Regions from separate parts of the Bradyrhizobium sp. LCT2 genome, predicted to be linked through region 3. Evidence: riboswitches for the same ligand, from Rfam matches in the RefSeq annotation. Region 3 holds a riboswitch; each other region holds the start of a gene.
The links. Region 3 has a riboswitch for S-adenosylmethionine ahead of EI171_RS13535 (metallophosphoesterase). Riboswitches for the same ligand answer to the same signal wherever they lie in the genome.

Region 1: it holds a riboswitch for S-adenosylmethionine, as region 3 does, so the genes downstream of both, EI171_RS07955 (O-succinylhomoserine sulfhydrylase) here and EI171_RS13535 (metallophosphoesterase) in region 3, are expected to answer to the same signal.
Region 2: it holds a riboswitch for S-adenosylmethionine, as region 3 does, so the genes downstream of both, EI171_RS41780 (homoserine O-acetyltransferase) here and EI171_RS13535 (metallophosphoesterase) in region 3, are expected to answer to the same signal.

Annotation. Positions count from the first base shown of each region.
Region 1 is NZ_CP034432.1:1,554,668-1,559,365, reverse strand. It holds gene EI171_RS07970 (MATE family efflux transporter) at 1-334, opposite strand, end outside; gene EI171_RS07965 (hypothetical protein) at 502-1,554, opposite strand; gene EI171_RS07960 (2'-deoxycytidine 5'-triphosphate deaminase) at 1,747-2,883, opposite strand; SAM riboswitch at 2,964-3,043, shown strand; gene EI171_RS07955 (O-succinylhomoserine sulfhydrylase) at 3,118-4,305, shown strand; gene EI171_RS07950 (SGNH/GDSL hydrolase family protein) at 4,433-4,698, opposite strand, start outside.
Region 2 is NZ_CP034432.1:8,849,919-8,854,616, reverse strand. It holds gene EI171_RS41795 (prephenate/arogenate dehydrogenase family protein) at 26-961, opposite strand; gene hisC (histidinol-phosphate transaminase) at 958-2,055, opposite strand; gene EI171_RS41785 (chorismate mutase) at 2,088-2,936, opposite strand; SAM riboswitch at 3,140-3,219, shown strand; gene EI171_RS41780 (homoserine O-acetyltransferase) at 3,311-4,513, shown strand; gene metW (methionine biosynthesis protein MetW) at 4,515-4,698, shown strand, end outside.
Region 3 is NZ_CP034432.1:2,754,153-2,758,850, forward strand. It holds gene EI171_RS13530 (carboxylesterase/lipase family protein) at 1-1,233, shown strand, start outside; SAM riboswitch at 1,257-1,335, shown strand; gene EI171_RS13535 (metallophosphoesterase) at 1,383-2,129, shown strand; gene EI171_RS44735 (hypothetical protein) at 2,210-2,368, shown strand; gene EI171_RS13540 (aspartate/glutamate racemase family protein) at 2,414-3,142, opposite strand; gene EI171_RS13545 (hypothetical protein) at 3,182-3,322, opposite strand; gene EI171_RS13550 (transporter substrate-binding domain-containing protein) at 3,357-4,193, opposite strand; gene EI171_RS13555 (NAD(P)-dependent oxidoreductase) at 4,307-4,698, shown strand, end outside.

The sequences.
Region 1 (4,698 bases), 1.2 Mb from region 3:
TGCCGGCGCGCTCGCGGTCGCCGGCGCCGAGCGCGCGTGCGATGGCGGAGGCCACCGCACCACCCATCGCTCCGCCCGACATCGTCATGGTCAGGATCACGGTCGGAAACACCAGCGCCATCGCGGCCAGCGCCTCGACGCCGAGCCGGCCGATATAGGAGGTCTCCGCGATCACCGTGCAGGTGCCGGCCGAGAGCGCGATCACGTTCGGCCAGGCAAGCCCGAGCAGCGTGCGCAGGATCGGCCCGTCAGTCAGCGAGCTCCTCACCGGCCGCGGAGGCGGCGGCAGCGGGCGCTCTTGTTCATCGACCGGGATTTCGGCGATGTCGGACATGTCCTCTCCCGGGCACGAGCGCCATTTGCGGCGCGGCAATGACTAGGTGTGCCAATGAATTTCTTCGCGCAGAAAGCGCGGCGAGAGGCTTGTTAGCACGGCAATTGCCGATTCCTCCTGCGCCTGATGCAGGCGTGCCCTGCGGCAGCGCATTTCAGTGGGTGGAATTACGCGATCGTCCAGACCAGCGGCGGACGGCCGCCTGCGGCCGGGAGCATGTGGACGCCGATATGCCGGCCGCAGCCGGCAGCCAATCCCTCGAACAATCCCTCCAGCACCTTGGCGCAGGCACGATGATAGTCAGCGACGTCGTCCATCAGCTTCCAGCTCTGCTGTCGGATTTCGAAGGCGCCTTCGGACTGCGCCGTCTCGGCGGCATCATCCTGCGCAGCGAACAGCGCGTTCAGGAACGATGCGAATTCCCTCGCGCCGCCGCGGCTCGTCGCGAGTGCGGCCGCGGCCTCGTCGAAATACTGCATCCCGATCAGCTTGCCGGTGAGATGCAGCAGATAACCGGCGTCCTCCGGGCCGAACAGCTGCACCATCACGGGCGCGGCGGTGCGGACATATTCCATCGCATAGTTGCGATAGGCTTTTTCAAGCCGCGGCTTCGGCCAGCTCGCGACCGGCAGCGCCGGCGCGGCCTTCGCATCGAACAGCGGCGCTTCCAGATGCCGCGCGAACACCAGGCGCTGGTCGAGTTCGAGCGGATGGTCGTATTGATGATAATAGCCTTCGAGCCCGTCCTGGCCGTCGACGCTCTGCTTGGTGCAGACGAAGCCGAGGCGAAGATCTCCGAGCGCAACCCCGTTGTTGGCGTGCCAGCCGCGCAGCATCGCGCGCGAGACCTCGCCCGGCACGCCGCAGATCGCGGTGCCCTTCCAGATCCAGCGCGGCGGCGGATAGCGGATCCAGGCCTTGGTGTCGCTCTCGTACATGTATTCGACATGCACGCCGCCGATCCAGTTGGAGAGGTAGTGATATTGCGCAGCAGCGACCGCCGGCGGCAGATGGCTGAGGCCGAGCTTCTCAAGCCCCGGCAGGAAACGCTCCTGCTGCTGGCGGCGGAACACGCGGAAGACGAACTCCGCGGCATCCGCGGTGCCGCGCCGCGTGACAACGGTGAGGATAAGGCCGGTGAAATAGGCGTGATAGAGATCGGCGACCGCGCGCCAGCGCTTCCATTGGGCTTCCTGCGCGGAGTCAGCTGCGGCGGTCATGTTCGCTCCCGGCTTGTTGTTTTACGGGAGTGTGTCATCGCGGCTGGGGCGGCGCAACCAGCCACAGACTCGGTGTCATCGCCCGGCGAAGACCGGGCGATCCAGTATTCCAGAGGCAGTTATGATTGAATCGAGACGCCGCGGCGTACTGGATGCCCCGGTCGAGCCGGGGCATGACAGTTGGAGATGTCGCTACACCCGAAAATGTTTCGAGAGCTTCAATCCCTGCGCCTGGTAGTTCGAGCCGATGCGCTGCCCGTACATCGCGTCGGGGCGGGCGAGCATCTTCTCGTAGACGAGGCGGCCGACGATCTGGCCGTGCTCGAGGATGAACGGCACCTCGCGCGAGCGCACCTCCAGCACGGCGCGCGATCCCAACCCGCCGGCACCGGCATAGCCGAAGCCGGGATCGAAGAAGCCGGCATAGTGCACGCGGAATTCGCCGACCAGCGGATCGAACGGCACCATCTCGGCTGCAAAGTCGGGTGGCACCTGCACGGCCTCTTTCGAGGCGAGGATGTAGAACTCGCCGGGATCGAGGATCAGGCTGCCGTCGGGCCGGGCCGAGATCGGCTCCCAGAAGTCCTCGACGGAATAGCCGGAGCGGCGATCGACGTCGACGACGCCGGTGTGGCGCTTGGCGCGGTAGCCGACGAAGCCGCTCGCCTTCTCGCCGGAGAGATCGACGGAGACGGCGACGCCGCCGGACAGATCGGCATCGTCGATGTCGACGAGGCGCTCGGACGCATGCAGCGCATCGAGCTCGTCGGCATTGAGGATGGCGTCACCGGTGCGGAAGCGCACCTGCGACAGGCGCGAGCCCTCGCGCACCAGGACCGGAAATGTCTTCGGGCTGATCTCGGCATAGAGCGGGCCGTGATAGCCGGCACCGATCATGTCGAAGCGGCGGGTACCGTCGGCGATCACGCGGGTGAAGACATCGAGGCGGCCGGTGGAGCTCTTGGGGTTCGCAGCCGCGACGATCTCCGGCGGCAGCGCCAGGCTCTCGAGCAGCGGCACGATGTAGACGCAGTTGGTTTCCAGCACCGCGCCGTCGGCAAGGCTGAACTCGTGCAGCTTCAATTCGTCGATGCGCTCGGCCACCGTGGCGCCGGGACCAGGCAGGAAGCTGGCGCGGACGCGATAGGCGATGTCACCGAGGCGGAGGTCGAGGCTCGCCGGCTGGATCTGGCTTTCGACGAAATCGTATGCGGGCAGGATGAGGCCCGCCTCCGCCATCGCCGCGATCATGCGGTCGGGCAGGATACCATTGGCGTCGGCGGCGATCGTGAAGCTCAACCGGGGGTCCTCGTCAGGGGTCAAACGCATCCGGACGTGCGGGAAATACTAGCCTTTTACGGCTATCCGATGGACGCCTTGACGGAAAGGCCATTGCGGAATATGAGCATCACTTATCCCGTGGTGATTTGAGCCGGCCGGCTTGCAGCCACGTTAAATAAGTCGCTAAACAGGCCGGGGACCTCTGTGATCCCGGCCCGTGGATATATCCAGGCCGGTTTTTTTGTGACCGTTTTCGACGAGACGGTCATGTCGGAGGTACCTATGTCGAAGTCGCCTGCCACTTACCGTCCCGAAACCCGCCTGGTCCATTCCGGCACCCTGCGCTCGCAATTCGGCGAGACGTCGGAGGCGCTGTTCCTGACCCAGGGCTACGTCTACAACAGCGCCGAGGAGTGCGAGGCGCGGTTCAAGGGCGAGGATCCCGGCTTCATCTATTCGCGTTATTCGAACCCGACCATCTCGATGTTCGAGCGCCGCATGATCGAGCTAGAAGGCGCCGAAGCGGCGCGTTCGGCGGCGACCGGCATGGCCGCGGTGACGACCGCGATCCTGGCGCCGCTGAAGACCGGCGACCACGTGGTCGCCTCCCGCGCGCTGTTCGGCTCGTGCCTCTACGTCATTCAGGATCTGTTGCCGCGCTACGGCATCGAGACCACGCTGGTCGACGGCCTCGATCTCGACCAGTGGCAGCGGGCCTTGCGGCCGAACACCAAGACGTTCTTCCTGGAGAGCCCGACCAATCCGACGCTCGACGTGCTCGACATCCCCGGCATCGCCGAGATCGCGCACAAGGGCGGCGCGCGGCTCGTCGTCGACAACGTGTTTGCGACGCCGATCTGGCAGAGCCCGCTCGCGCTCGGCGCCGACGTCGTGGTCTATTCCGCGACCAAGCACATCGACGGCCAGGGCCGCTGCCTCGGCGGCATCATCCTGTCGTCGGAAGCCTTCGTCGCCGAGCACCTCCACAATTTCATGCGCCAGACCGGGCCGTCGATCTCGCCGTTCAACGCCTGGGTCTTGCTCAAGGGCCTGGAGACGCTGGCCGTGCGCGTGCGCGCGCAGACCGACACCGCGGCACGCGTTGCGGAAGTGCTGGCCGGCCATCCGAAGATCTCGCGATTGATCTATCCCGGCCGCGCCGATCATCCGCAGGCAGCGCTGGTGAAGAAGCAGATGCGCGGCGGCTCGACGCTGGTCGGCTTCGAGGTCAAGGGCGGCAAGGCGGCCGCGTTCCGCGTGCTCAACGAGCTCAAGCTTGCGAAGATCTCGAACAATCTCGGCGACGCCAAGAGCCTCGTCACCCATCCGGCAACCACGACGCATCAGCGCCTGAAGCCGGAAGACCGCGCCGCGCTCGGCATCAGCGAGGGCTTCATCCGCTTCTCCGCGGGGCTGGAGCATGCGGACGATCTGATCGAGGACCTGACGGCGGCGCTGGAGAAGGCGTGAGGCGATCGAGCTCTCGTACGGTGGGCAAAGCGAAGCGTGCCCACCATTCACCACCGAGCTGGCGATAGATGGTGGGCACGGCGCGCGAAGAGCGCGCCTTTGCCCACCCTACGGCTACGCAGCCGAACTACATCGGCCGGTACGCCCGCACGTCCCCGGGCACGTTGACCCCGAGCTTGATCTGGCCGACGGAGCGGATGATGTCGTCGCCGAGGAGCTGGGCGAAGCAGGCATAGCCCCAATCGTTCATATGCAGGCCGTCGGCGATCACGAAGCTCTCGACCGGGATCGATTGATTCTCGTGCCAGTCGCGCATCACCTCGAAGCGCGGGAAGATGCCGACGTGACGGAGCTCAGCGACCTTGCCGAGCAGCTTCACCATCTTGCCGGCAC
Region 2 (4,698 bases), 3.3 Mb from region 3:
TTCGGGCGCCCCGGAATGACAGGAGCTACGGCTTCTTCAGCGCCGCATGCGGCCGGCCGAAGTCGGGCGCCGCCGAATCCTGGCCGATCTCGACGATGCCGCGACGGATGGCGCGGGTGCGGGTGAAGTGGTCGAACAGCGCTTCGCCGTCGCCGCGCCGGATCGCGCGGGTGAGTTTTGCCAGATCCTCGGTGAAGGTGCCGAGCATCTCCAGCACGGCTTCCTTGTTGGCGAGGAAGACGTCGCGCCACATCGTCGGGTCGGACGCCGCGATGCGGGTGAAGTCGCGAAAACCGCCGGCGGAGAACTTGATCACTTCCGATTCCGTCACCTGCGCCAGCTCGTCGGCGGTGCCGACGATGGTGTAGGCGATCAGATGCGGCAGATGGCTGGTGATCGCGAGCACGAGATCATGATGATCCGGCGTCATCACCTCGACCTTGGCACCCATCGCCGCCCAGAAGGCGCGCAAGCGATCGGTGGCCGACGCGTCGACGCCTTCCGGCGGGGTGAGGATGCACCAGCGGTTGATGAAGAGCTCGGCAAAGCCGGAATCCGGCCCCGAGTGCTCGGTGCCCGCCACGGGGTGCGCCGGCACGAAATGAACGGTCTTCGGCAGATGCGGCGCCATGTCCCTGACGATCGCGCCCTTCACAGAGCCGACGTCGGAGACGATCGCGCCGGGCTTCAGATGCGCGGCGATCTCCTGCGCCACCGGTCCGCAGGCGCCGACGGGAATGCAGAGGATGACGAGATCGGCATCCTTCACCGCTTCCGCATTGGTCGCCACGACCTGATCGACGATGCCGAGCTCGAGCACGCGCGCGCGCGTCTTCTCCGAGCGCGCGGTGGTGACGATCTCGCCGGCCAGGCCCTGGAGCTTCGCAGCGCGCGCGATCGAGCCGCCGATCAGGCCGAAGCCGATCAGGGCGATGCGCTGGAAGTGCGGCTGTACGCTCATTTGCCGGCCATGAAGTCGCGCAAACCGTCGACGACGAGGCGGTTGGCCTCCTCGGTGCCGATGGTCATGCGCAGGGAATGCGGCAGGCCGTAATTCTTCAATGCCCGCAGCACGAGGCCTCGCTTCGTGAGGAAGGCGTCGGCGTCGTCCGAGGTCCTGCCCCTGTCGGTCGGGAAGTGGATCAGCACGAAATTGGCGACGCTCGGCGTCACCTTCAGGTCGAGCTTGCCGATCTCTTCGGTCAGCCAGTTGCGCCAGGTCTCGGTGAACTGCTTCGACATCGCCTGATGCGCGGTGTCCTCGATCGCGGCGACCGCGGCGTACATTGCCGGCGTCGACACGTTGAACGGACCGCGGATGCGGTTGACCGCGTCGATGATGTGCTCGGGCCCGAACATCCAGCCGATGCGCAGCGCGGCGAGGCCGTGGATCTTGGAGAAGGTGTGCGTCACCACGGTGTTCTCGGTGGTGGCGACGAGCTCGATGCCCATCTCGTAATCGTTGCGCGAGACGTAGTCGCAATAGGCGGCGTCCAGCACCAGCAGCACGTGCGAGGGCAGGCCGGCGCGCAGGCGCTTGACCTCGTCGAACGGAATATAGGTGCCAGTCGGGTTGTTCGGATTGGCGAGCCACACCAGCTTCGTCTTCGGCGTCACAGCCTTGAGGATGGCGTCGACGTCGCAGGTGAGATTCTTCTCCTGTGCAATGACGTTCTTGGCGCCGACTGCCATGGTGGCGATCGGGTAGACCAGGAAGCCGTGCGTGGTCGAGATCGCCTCGTCGCCCTGGCCGAGAAAGGTGTGGGCGAGCAGGTTGAGGATCTCGTCCGAGCCGGCGCCGCAGATGATGCGGTTGGGGTCGAGGCCGAAGCTGCGGCCGATGGCTTCGCGCAGCACTCGCGAGGTGCCTTCCGGATAGTCTTCCAGATGATCAGCCACCTTCTTGAAGGCCTCGATCGCCTTGGGTGAGGGGCCGAACGGCGTCTCGTTGGCCGAGAGCTTGAACACCTTGCGGCCCGGCTCCGGCACCGGGCTCTTGCCGGGCGTGTAGGGCGCAATATCGAGAATGCCGGGGTTCGGCACGGGGCGGGACATCTTCAACTCCGGAATGGCAGGCGGCTCGTAACTTACGATTTCGACCCGGTCGGGGGCACCGTATAGCGCGTCGCGTGGCTGCCGACGAGGGCCGTGGAGCGCACCGAGGCCCCCGCCTCGATCAGGGCAGCCTTGATCTTGTCGATGCTGCTCGCGCTCGTGACCGAGACCAGCAGCGCGGCGCCATCGAAGGCGGTATCGGGCACCGCCACGATGTCGGCGAGCGGCGACAGCGCCCGCGCGATCTCGGCATTCCACCCCGAGACGCGCACGCTGAAAGTCTCCACCTCCGTCACCAGGGCACTGTCGGCGACGCGCGAGATCGCGAACACGGGCAGCGCGGCCGGATGGTCGGCACGCTCGACGAAGGGCAGCCGCGCGATGATCTTCGGTGCGCCTTCTGCTTCCAGCTCCAGCCACCACGGGGTGCGGCTGGAAGTCGCCGAGACCAGCGCCAGATCGCCCTTGGATTTCGCGACCGCCTCGACCGCGGCCTGCGCGCTGAAATGCGCGACGTAAGGCACGGTGAAGCCGAAATGGAATCGCACGGAATCGCGCATCGCGGGCTCGCTCACCGAGATGTCGGCATGCACCGCGAACGGCGCCTGCACGTAAGTGAACGTCGCGATGATGACGCGCCAGATGCTCTCGACCGTGTCGAGCGGCAGGATGCCGCGATGGCGCTCCACGATCCGCCGCATCATGTCGGCCTCGCGCGCAGGCCGGAACGCCGAGCCCACCTCCTGGGTCTGCTTCACCTGGATCAGGCGGTCGATGATGTCGCCGCGCTGCATCAGGAGGCGATGCATGCCCTCGTCGATCGCGTCGATCTCCTTGCGCAATTCCTGCAACGATGGTGGCGCGGGCGGACGTTGGGACATATCTGGCAAGTGCTGTTGAGAGGCGTTCCAATGCGGGTCCATCAGGTCGGACCCGCCGCGGTCGATGTCTTGATTAGGCAGTCGGAGCGGCGAAAGCAAAGAGAAATGCAAAGGGAAATCGGGCCTTTTCGGCTGACGCGACGGGGACGAATTTGGTCAATCAGGACCGTATCTTGACGAAAACCGTCCAAGCCGTTAAGTTTTGCCTGTTCCGTGGTCATTTGAGCCGGCCGGCTTGCAGCCACGTTAAAAAACTCGCTAAACAGGCCGGGGACGCTTCCGATCCCGGCCGAACCTATCGTTCAGGCCGGGTTTTTTATGGCCTGATGCAAGTAGCGGTCTGAAGTCGGATCGCAAACGAGGTCGATGGTCAGATGGTTGGCGTCACGTCGATATCCAGTCCCGCGATCAGTGCCGATGAGCGGTCGCATGAGGTGGATCATCCGAGCTCGCTCGTCGCGCATTTCGGCGCTGATCAGCCGTTGCCGCTCGACTGCGGCATAGATCTCACCCCGTTCCAGATCGCCTACCAGACCTATGGCGAGCTCAACGCCGATCGCTCCAACGCGATCCTGATCTGCCATGCGCTGACCGGCGACCAGCATGTCGCCAATGTGCACCCCGTCACCGGCAAGCCCGGCTGGTGGGAAACCCTCGTCGGTGCGGGCCGTCCGCTCGATCCGAGCCAATACTTCATCATCTGCGCCAATGTGATCGGTGGCTGCATGGGCTCGACCGGGCCGGCCTCGATCAATCCCGCGACCGGCAAAGTGTGGGGCCTGGATTTCCCGGTCATCACCATCCCTGACATGGTTCGCGCGCAGGCGATGCTGATCGACCGGCTCGGCATCGACACGCTGTTCGCGGTGGTCGGCGGCTCGATGGGCGGCATGCAGGTGCTGCAATGGACGGCGGCCTACCCCGAGCGCGTGTATTCCGCGCTGGCAATTGCCTGCTCGACGCGGCACTCGGCGCAGAACATCGCCTTTCACGAGCTCGGTCGCCAGGCTGTGATGGCCGATCCCGACTGGCACAATGGCGGCTACGCCGATCGCGGCATCCATCCGCATCGCGGCCTTGCGGTCGCACGGATGGCGGCGCACATCACCTATCTCTCCGACGCGGCGCTGCATCGCAAGTTCGGCCGGCGCATGCAGGACCGCGACCTGCCGACCTTCTCGTTCGACGCCGACTTCCAGGTCGAGTCCTATCTGCGCTACCAGGGCTCGTCCTTTGTCGAGCGCTTCGACGCCAACTCCTATCTCTATCTGACGCGCGCGATGGACTATTTCGACATCGCCGGCGACCATGGCGGCGTGCTGGCGAAGGCGTTCGCGGGCATCAAGACGCGCTTCTGCGTGGTCTCCTTCACCAGCGACTGGCTGTTCCCGACCTCGGAATCGCGCGCGTTGGTGCATGCGCTGAATGCGTCGAGCGCGCGGGTATCGTTCGCCGAGATCGAGACCGATCGCGGCCATGACGCCTTCCTGCTCGACGTGCCCGAATTCTTCGACATTGCCCGCGCCTTCCTGGAATCGGCCGGCAAGGCGCGCGGACTCAACGGCAGGGGTGGCTAGGATGTCAGTGCAGGAAGTGCTGCCGCTGGGCGGCCTTAGCGCGGAACAGTCCGGTCATTTTCGCGCCGACCATCTGCTCGTCGCCGAGATGGTCAAGCCGGGCTCCAAGGTGCTCGATGTCGGCTGCGGCGACGGTGATCTGCTCCAGCTTCTGGAGACCCGCGGCATCGACGGCCGCGGCATCG
Region 3 (4,698 bases):
CATGGCGGCGCCTTCGTCACCGGCGGCGGCGCCGACTATGACGGCGCATTCCTCGCCGCGCACGGTCCGGCGGTGATCGTCACCATCAACTACCGGCTCGGCCCGCTCGGATTCCTGCAATTGCATCGCCTTGGGCTCGGCGAGGCCAACAACCTCGCGATCTCGGATTCGCTCGCCGCCCTCGACTGGGTGCGCGCCAATATCGCGGATTTCGGCGGCGATCCTGACGCGATCACGCTGTCCGGCCAGTCGGCCGGCGCCTCGATGGTGATCGCGCTCGCAACCCTGCCGCAGGCCAGAGGCAAGTTCATTCGCGCCCTCGCGCTCAGCGCGCCCGGGCGGAACATCATGAGCGCCGATCATGCCGACGACGTTGCACGCCGCGTGCTTGCCGAGCTCGAATTAGCGCACGACCCAACCGCGATTGCCTCTTTGCCACTGCCAAAGCTCTTCGCGGCGGTGGAGCGCGTCAGTCGCAGGCTTGCGGACGAGACCGAACAAGGCACCGTGTTCGGCCCGGTGCTCGACGGAATCGTGATTCCGCGCGAGCCGCGGGACGTCTTCGCCGAAGGAACCTTGCGCGACATTCCGCTCTGGCTCGGCTCCTGCCGCGACGAGATGGTGATGTTCCTGAAGAGCACGCCGCCGGCCGCGATGATCCGCACCACCGAACGACAAGTGCGCGCCGCAGTCGGCGATGCCGGCTGGCAACGTCTGCTGGCGTATTACCGCGCCACAGCGCGCGTCGACGAGGATCCGTACGAGGCGCTGCTGTCCGACGCGTTCTGGCATCGCCCCATGGCAGATCTTGCGCGGCTTCATGCCGCGGCTGGCGGCGCGGTGTGGCTGAGCCGGTTCGACCATCGCCCGGCGCTGGAGCCGTTCCTGTCGCAGGGGCCGACCCACGGTGCCGACAATGCCTGCCTCTGGGCGCACCCGCCGGATTTCATCGACCGCCCGATCCTGAAGCGCAAGGGCGGGCCGATGACGCCCGAGGATATCGAGGTCGCCGCGCGGTTTCAGGCAAGCGTGCTGCGCTTCGTCACATCCGGCGCGCCCGACATCGCGGAAGCCTGGCCGCGGTTCGAGCCGGCCAAGGAGCCGCTCGCAATCTTCGGCCAGCCGTTCCACATTGTGCCTCTCAATGAAGGCGTGCGCTCCCGCCTGTGGGCGGAGCTGTCGGCCCAACGCGGCGCGCCGCAGGCTCCGGCCGCGCGAGCGAAGATCGGTTGATCGCAGCACCTTGGTCATGTAAGCGTTCGTCCAGCGCCGATTTGATCCTCAGCTTGCGGGCGCTTCTAAAAATGCAGCTAAAGAGACCCGCTATCCCTGCATCGTCCCGCATTGGGTGAATCGTCGGCCATCTCGAATGGAGAGGCCAAGTGAAATTTGCTGCCATCGCGGATGTGCACGGAAATCGTCCGGCGCTCGAAGCCGTCCTTGCGGACATTGCTGCGCTCGGCATCAACGAGGTCGTGAACCTGGGCGACCATGTTAGCGGTCCGCTCGAAGCGGCCCGAACGGCTGACCTGCTGATGGAGCGAGGCTTTCCGTCCATCAAGGGCGATCAGGACCGCATTCTCGTGGAGCTGTGGCAGGCCGGCACATCGGCGCGCAGCGATTTCCGAGAGCTCGAACGCAAGCATTTCGAGTGGATGGCAAGCATGCCGTCCACGCTCATGTATAGGGGGCGGGCGTTCCTGTGCCATGGATCGCCAGGGAATGATGCTGCGTTCTGGCTCGACCACATCGCGGGCGACGGCTGCCCGCGTCCGAGCCGGATTGATTCTATTGAGGCCGGCGCCGAGGGGATCGACGCCGAGATCATCCTGTGCGCACACACGCACATTCCGCGCGTGGTGCGTCTGAAGGATGGCCGGCTGGTCGTCAATCCCGGCAGCGTTGGATTGCCCGGTTACGACGGGAAGATGCCCGTTCCCTACGTGGTCGAGGTCGGCACCCCTCATGCGTGTTACGCAATTCTGGAGCATGCCAACAGAGGCTGGTCCGCGACGCTCCGCTACGTGGCCTACGACACCACGGCCATGGCAGCATTGGCGCGGGCCAGGGGAATGCTCACCTGGGCGAGCGCGATTGCAACGGGCTGGGTGCAGCGGGATCACCTGTAATCTGCTTCACACGCGAATGCGCCGAGTAACGCTAGATGAAGTGAGGCCTCGCTTCCGCGCGGCCCGCTTCGGAGCTGGCGATGATTGCTGCACTGGCAAGAGCAATATCCCGCGCGACGGGAACCAATGTCGATGTCGAGACTCTGAAAGTCGTCGTCATATTCTCGGGAGCGGGCCTGCTGCTCTCACTCGTTGCCGCAATGATCTACGGACAGGCTGTCAACGCCGCCTTATTTTAGGCTCCTGCGCGTTCATCGCGCGCCTCGGCGCCCGTCCCGGCTGGTTCAGCGCAGGAACGGCACGGGATGGGCCGCGCGATGGAAGAAATTGATCAGCGTGTTGATGTCGAACACCGGCAGACCCGACACCTCGGCGACGTCCCGCGAGAATGGGCACATGTTGGTGCACTCGAACAGGATCGCGCCGGGATTTTTGCAGGACGCCATGAAGGCTTCCGTCATCTCGATCATCTCGGCGCGCAGCACGTCAGTGTCCAGCTCTTCGCGGCCGAGAATGTAGGTTGCGGGAAACTGCGCATCGGGCTTCATGCCCTGGATTTGAACGAGAATGTCGTCCGGCGACCAGCCGACGCCGCGGAAGTGCCCTTCGTTCACGTGGTGGCCGCGTTCGGTGAAGATGCCGATGACCTTGCCGGGCGGCAGCATGGCGTGGATCAGCGGCGCCTGGATCAGGCTCGAGGTGAAGACCGGGATGTTCACGGCAGCCGCGAGCTGCTTCTGGAACGGCGCGAGGAAGCCGCAACTCGTCGTGATCGCTTTGACGCCGTCTGCTTCCAATTCGCGGGCCGCGGCGATGAACGGCTCGAGCAGGGTCGGATCGGGTTGGTCGCCCATGATCCTTGTGGCGTGCGCGCCGCGCACGATCTTGTAGCGCACCGGGAAGTCGTAGGAGAGCGCGTTGCCGATGTCGCCGCGCGGGCGCGGGAAGCGGGTATCGAGCATCAGAATGCCGATCGTCTCGCCGTAATTCGTGAAGCCGCCGCGGAGTTTCATGGTTCGCCCCACCGATTCGGGATGGTCGTGGCCGGCAGTCTAGTGCGTTTCGTGAAACCGGCTGAGGAGGGACTTCCGCCGTTCGCTGCGCGGCTGGCGGATCATCTCCTCTGGCGTATCGATCCCGGCCATGACGCCATCATTCATGAAGCCGACGCGGGCCCGGTACGGCTTGAGCACCGCGAATCCCCAGACATACATCGCGGATTGGCGCTCAGAACTGCACTTCGCCGGGAATGTCGTCCGCGCCGAGACCTACGGCTTCAAAACCCTTCAACATCCATTCGCGGGTCTGGCCCAGCGAGCGGTTGTAGTCGGCCCAGGCGCTGAGGAAGTCCTTGTAGCGCCGGTCGCTTTCGGCGCGGATGCCCATATTGGTCGGCAGCGTAAGCAGCGGACGTGGCACCGCGAGCTCACCGAGCGTCGGGTTCTTCTTCAAGGTCGCGACCGAAAGCACCGCCAGCGAAATGTTGCAGTCCGCGCGTCCGGTTGCGACGGCGAGGATCGCCTCGTTGCGCTCCTTGAAGCCGAGGATCGTCGCCTTCGGGCAATAGCGGCGCGCGATCGTCTCGTGGGTCGAGCCGATGTCGACGGCGATCTTGACCTCGGGCTTGTTCAGCTCGGCCCAGGTTTGCGGCTTGGCAAAACCCTTCTTGGTGATGACGGTGAAGGAGTGCACCAGGATAGGCGTGGAAAAGTCGATGACCAGCGAGCGCTCCGGCGTCGGGTTCACGGCGAAGGCAAGGTCGATCTTCTCGGCCTGGAGATCCAGGATCTGGTTGCCCCAGGTCGATTCCAGCGTCTCGACCTTGGCACCGAGCTTGCCGGCGATGTCGTTCGCCATGTCGATGCAGGCGCCCGACCATTGATTGGTGGTGAGGTCCTTGTGGAAGTAAGGATCCTGGCCGGCGATGACGGCGATCCGCAGCACGCCGCTCTTCTTGATCCGTTCGAGCGTCGAGCCCGGCGCGGTGTCGGCCTTGGCCGAACCGGTTGCGGCGATCGCGGCTCCGGCGAGGGCGACAGTGGTGAGTGCATCCCTGCGATTCATGGCAGTTCTCCTGGGCAGTCGCTTCTGGACATTCGAACCCGGCGTCTGGACTATTTCTGTATTCAGATTAAAATGCAATACGGTATTTTAAACTGGACAGGAAAGACAGGCCCGTGCGCGCTCTCTTCGTCGATGCCAATGACACCCTTGCCGCGGTGACCGAGAAACTGCTGCGCGGGGACAGCCTTCCGGTCGGCATCAACCGCAACCCCGCGATCACTGCCGACGACCTGCCACGCCTTCTTGACGGTGTTGAGATCATGATCGTCGACCATACCGCGGTGCCGACGGCGATTGCCCCGAAATGTCCTGCCCTGAAGCACGTCGTCTTCCTCGGCACCGGCGCGCGCAGCTACATGAATCCGGAGGAGCTGGGCCAGCGCGGCATCTCGGTTCACACCATCAAGGGCTATGGCGACACCGCCGTCGCCGAATGCGCGATCGCCCTGATGTGGGCCTCTGCAAAGAGCTTCGGAGAGATGGATCGCGGCATGCGCGAGGGCAA